2 regions of the Aminobacter sp. UC22_36 genome follow, and region 1 is predicted to be linked to the other one. Evidence: predicted binding sites of a transcription regulator. Region 1 holds the regulator's gene; the other holds the start of a gene.
What was found. The regulator PhoB, encoded in region 1, activates phosphate uptake and scavenging genes when phosphate is short. The targets are predictions, from matches to a motif close to TGTCATNNANCTGTCAT.
Positions count from the first base shown of each region.

Region 1 (2,402 bases):
TGGTCGACGAGTGCATCGCCATGATCAGGCGCCTGATCGACAGCGACACTTCAGGCGCGGCGGTGCTGCGCATCGCCATTGCCGTCCAGGGCATCACCGATGCCGCATCGCGCAAGCTGTTGTGGTCGCCGATCACCCAGCACGACGACATCCCCTTCGCCGATCGGCTCGAACAGGAGTTCGGCGTGCCCGTGTCGGTCGAAAACGACTGCAACATGATCGCCGAGGCGCTGCGCTGGCGCGACCCGGCCCGCTATCGCGACGATTTCATCGCCATCCTGTTGTCGCACGGCATCGGCATGGGTCTCGTCATCAAGGGCGAGCTGTTCACCGGCACCCAATCGTCCGGCGCCGAGTTCGGCCACATGATCCACCGTCCCGACGGCGCGCTCTGCCGCTGCGGCCGCCGCGGCTGCATCGAGGCCTATGCCGGCAACTACGCCATCTGGCGCAACGCCAGGCTTGGCGACGAAAACGCCGAGCCGTTGGCCGACCTGTCCGACGACGACATCAGGGCGCTTGCCGATGCGGCCCGCGACCATGACGGCCCCGAGCGGGAAGCCTTCCGCAAAGCCGGCGAAGCCATCGGCTTCGGCCTGGGTTCGATGTTTGCTTTGTTCGACCCCGCGCCGCTCGCTTTCGTCGGCGTCGGCGCCACAGCCTTCGACCTGATGGAGCCGCATGTCCGCGCCGCCATCGCCAAGACCGCCGGCGGGCTGCACTCGAAGGCGATCTCGTTCGACACCGAGCCCAACGAGGTACCGCTCAAGCGCGAGGGCGCGATGATGCGCGCCCTGCTCACTGTCGATCAGGAGATTTTTGCCGCCGGCACAGCCCCGCGCCGCGCCGAGGCCGAAATCGCTTAATCCTCGCGGATGGCGTAGCCGGCACCGCGGATGGTGCGGATCACGTCAGGCATGCGGCCATTGTTGACGGCCTTGCGCAGACGCCCGACATGCACGTCGACAGTGCGCTCGTCGATATAGATCGTCTCGCCCCAGACATTGTCGAGCAGCTGGCTGCGCGAGAACACCCGGCCCGGATGCCGCATCATGAATTCGAGCAGGCGGAACTCGGTCGGCCCGAGCTTGATCTCGCTCTTCTTGCGGTAGACGCGGTGCGACTCGCGGTCGAGCATGATGTCGCCGACCTTCAGCACCGAAGACAGCACCTCGGGCTTGGCCCGGCGCAGCAGCGCCTTGACGCGTGCCATGAACTCCGGCGTCGAAAACGGCTTGACCAGATAGTCGTCGGCGCCGGTCGAAAGCCCGCGCACACGGTCGCTCTCTTCGCCGCGCGCCGTCAGCATGATGATCGGCAGGCGTTCGGTGTCGGGCCGCATCCTGAGCCTGCGGCACAATTCGATGCCGGAAAGTGCCGGCACCATCCAGTCGAGCACCAGAAGGTCGGGCACGTTTTCCTGGAGCCTGATCTCGGCCTCGTCGCCACGGGTGACGACTTCGACCTGGTAGCCTTCGGACTCGAGGTTGTAGCGAAGCAGCACGCCCAGCGGCTCTTCATCCTCGACGACCATGATCTTGGGGGCGATCATCGGCTGTCCCCTTTCTTGGTGCATGACCCCAACCGGATCATGCACGGATTTAAAGTCCTGCAGCATCCTTGCGCATCCATCGGGACACGCATCGCCGCAGAGTTCAGGCCGGAACCGTCGTCGTGGTCTCGTCGACCTTCGGCCGGTTGAGCGGCAGCTGCGTGCCGGTCACCACGAAATAGGCGTTCTCGGCGATGTTGGTGACATGGTCGCCAATGCGCTCGAGGTTCTTGGCGCAGAACAGCAGATGCGTGCAGGCGGTGATGTTGCGCGGATCTTCCATCATATAGGTCAGCAGTTCGCGGAACACGGCGGTGTACTGGATGTCGATCTTCTGGTCGTCGGCGCGCAGGTCCTTCAGGCCCTCGGCCTTGCGCGCGACATAGAGATCGACGACGCCGCGAACCTGGCCAAGCACCAGTTGCGCCATCGCGTCGATCGAATGCGACAGGTTGCGCGGTGTCGGCGACTGGCCGACAGCACCGACACGCTTGGCGATGTTCTTGGCAAGGTCGCCGATGCGCTCGAGGTCGCCCGCCATGCGGATGGCGCCGACAACGGCGCGCAGATCCTGCGCCATCGGCTGGCGCTTGGCGATCAGCGTGATTGCCGAATTGTCGAGATCGCGCTGCTTGGCATCCATGATCGTGTCGTCGGCAACGACGTTCTGCGCCAGCGACTGGTCGGACGACAACAGCGCGCGGATGGCGCCGGCAACCATCGCGCTGGCGAGGTCGCCCATGTCGCGGATGAGCTGGTCGACGTGCTGGAGTTCCTCGTCGAAGGACCGGACTGTATGTTCGCCCATGATTTCTTCCTCGTATCGTTACCCGCGGCGAAAACGCTCACT
Region 1 is NZ_CP171996.1:965,792-968,193, reverse strand. It holds gene ACHMW7_RS07830 (ROK family protein) at 1-866, shown strand, start outside; gene phoB (phosphate regulon transcriptional regulator PhoB) at 863-1,552, opposite strand; gene phoU (phosphate signaling complex protein PhoU) at 1,656-2,360, opposite strand; gene pstB (phosphate ABC transporter ATP-binding protein PstB) at 2,402-2,402, opposite strand, start outside.

Region 2 (2,402 bases), 2.4 Mb from region 1:
CTCGTATTTCAGAATTTGGGAAAGGCCACCTTCGGGTGGCCTTTTTCGTTATGGACTTGGAAAAGTCAGTTCGTCGGCAGCTCTCGCAGTTCCGACGCGGCGTGGCCCACGGCCGAGGCGACCGATTCGTCGATCTCCGCATAGGGTACGCGATAGCCATTGGCGGCCAGCCAGTTGATGGCAGCCTTTGGTTCGTCGGTCTGGATCATGGTGGCGCCGCGCTCGGCCCAGAAGCCGAACACCTCATTTGGAAATCCGGCAGCCACGGCGAGCTCGTCGCCGCGACCGCCCGACAGGAAGCCTCCGGGCTTGTTGACGATGGCGTGGGTGTCGACCCAGATGTGCCAGTTGCCACGGATGGAGGCCGCCCTCACCTTTGCCGTAAACAGCGGCCCGCCAGTCTCGGTCATCTTCTCCGCGTTGCCGCGCCAAGTGATCATCTCCACGGCATCGGCGGCAAAGGCCTTGCCAGCGGCTGCGACGAAGGCAGGGTCGCGCACGGCATCGTCGGCCATGATCGGCATGAACTGGAACCCCTGCCCCACGCGCGCCATGGTCGCCTTGACGGCGGCGACGCGCTCGGCATTCCACAGGTTGGCCTTGACGACGACCTGCTCTTCCATGCCCATTTCGCGCGCCAGAGCGACCATATCGACGAGATCGGCGGTTTCGAGCTTGTTGTCGAGATTGACCAGGATCTTGCCTTTGGCTGCCTCCAGCATTTCCCGCAGCGTCGGCACTGGCTCGCCGGTCACCGCTCCCGTGCCTTCAACGACAAGTCGGCAGTGGCGAAGTTCATCCAAAGTCCGCGCTATCACCTCGCCCTTGCAGTCGGTGGTCCGGTCGAGCCAGCTGTCATGCATGACGATCAGTTCGCCGTCCTTTGACCGGCGTATGTCGATCTCGACCATTTCGGCGCCCAGGGCGATCACGCCGCGCAGCGAGGCGATGGAGTTCTCTGGATAAAGCGTCTTGCCTGCTTCCAGCCCGCCGCCGCGATGGGCAACAACCATGACGTGGTCGCGCCACTGGTTGGCATTTTCGAAACGCTCGAGGATCTGCTCGCTGCGCGGGCCGGCATGGCTCGCCGACGCAATACCAAGAGCAAGGAGTAACGAGGTCGTGGCTGCCAGAACTGTCCGCATCGGAATCGCTCCATGACCGAAGGACGCGAGCAAGGACCTACGCAGTTGCGATGACAGGGGCGTGTAGGCCAGATGACAGTCAAATGACCAAAAGATGGCCCGGCAAGGCGCCTGTCACACGCGCAACACCTCGGGGCTGGCATGTTGCGGCCAGCTTCTGTAGTTCTTGCGCCTCGAAATTCCGAAAGACCGACTGAGGAGACTGCCTATGCCCACTTCATCGATCGATCACGCTTTCACCGCGCGCACCGCTTCGGGGCGCTCGGGTGATCCGACCTATGCAGGGGCTTTGTCCTTCATGCGCCGCAAATATTCGAAGAACGTCGCCGGCGCCGACGCGGTGGTCTGGGGCATTCCGTTCGACGCAGCCGTCACCAACCGTCCAGGTGCCCGTTTCGGCCCGCAGGCGATCCGCCGTGCCTCGGCGATCTTCGACTGCGACCCGCAATACCCGTTCAATCGTGACCTGTTCGACGATCTCGCCGTGATCGACTATGGCGACTGCCTGCTCGACAGTGGCAACCATCAGAAGACGCCGGCAGCGATCGAACGTGAAGCGGCCAAGATCCTGAAATCCGGCGCCTTCCTTCTGACGCTCGGCGGCGACCATTTCGTCACCTGGCCAGTGCTGAAGGCGCATGCGGCGATTCATGGCCCGATGGCGCTGGTGCAGTTCGATGCCCACCAGGACACCTGGCCTGACGACGGCAAGCGCATCGACCACGGCTCGTTCGTTGGGCGTGCGGTCAAGGACGGGATCATCGATCCCGACCGCTCGATCCAGATCGGCATCCGCACCCATGCGCCCGCAGATTTCGGTATCAAGATCCTCTACGGCCACGAGGTCGAGGAGATGCGCGCCGCCGACATCGCTTACGCGATTGCCGAGCGCACCGGCGGCAAGAAGACTTATGTCACCTTCGACATCGATTGCCTCGACCCGGCCTTTGCGCCGGGGACCGGCACGCCGGTGGCGGGCGGGCCGTCCTCGGCCAAGATCCTGTCGGTGCTGCGCCAGATGACCCAGATCGATATTGTCGGCGCTGACATCGTCGAGGTTGCACCAGCCTATGACCATGCCGATATTACCGCCATCGCCGGCTCGACGGTCGCCATGCATTATCTCGGCCTGCTGGCCGAGAAGAAGGCGCGCGACAAGGCCTGAGGCACTGAATCCAGAGCTTGCGGACATGAGTTCCGAATTTGGCCATAACTGACTGAAATAACGAATTTTTCGACGGACGGCAGAACAATGAA
Region 2 is NZ_CP171996.1:3,394,833-3,397,234, forward strand. It holds gene ACHMW7_RS20100 (glycerophosphodiester phosphodiesterase family protein) at 66-1,145, opposite strand; gene speB (agmatinase) at 1,354-2,310, shown strand; gene argC (N-acetyl-gamma-glutamyl-phosphate reductase) at 2,398-2,402, shown strand, end outside.
Region 2: ACHMW7_RS20100 (glycerophosphodiester phosphodiesterase family protein) is a predicted target of PhoB. The motif match lies at 1,218-1,234, and genes of this name have one in related genera.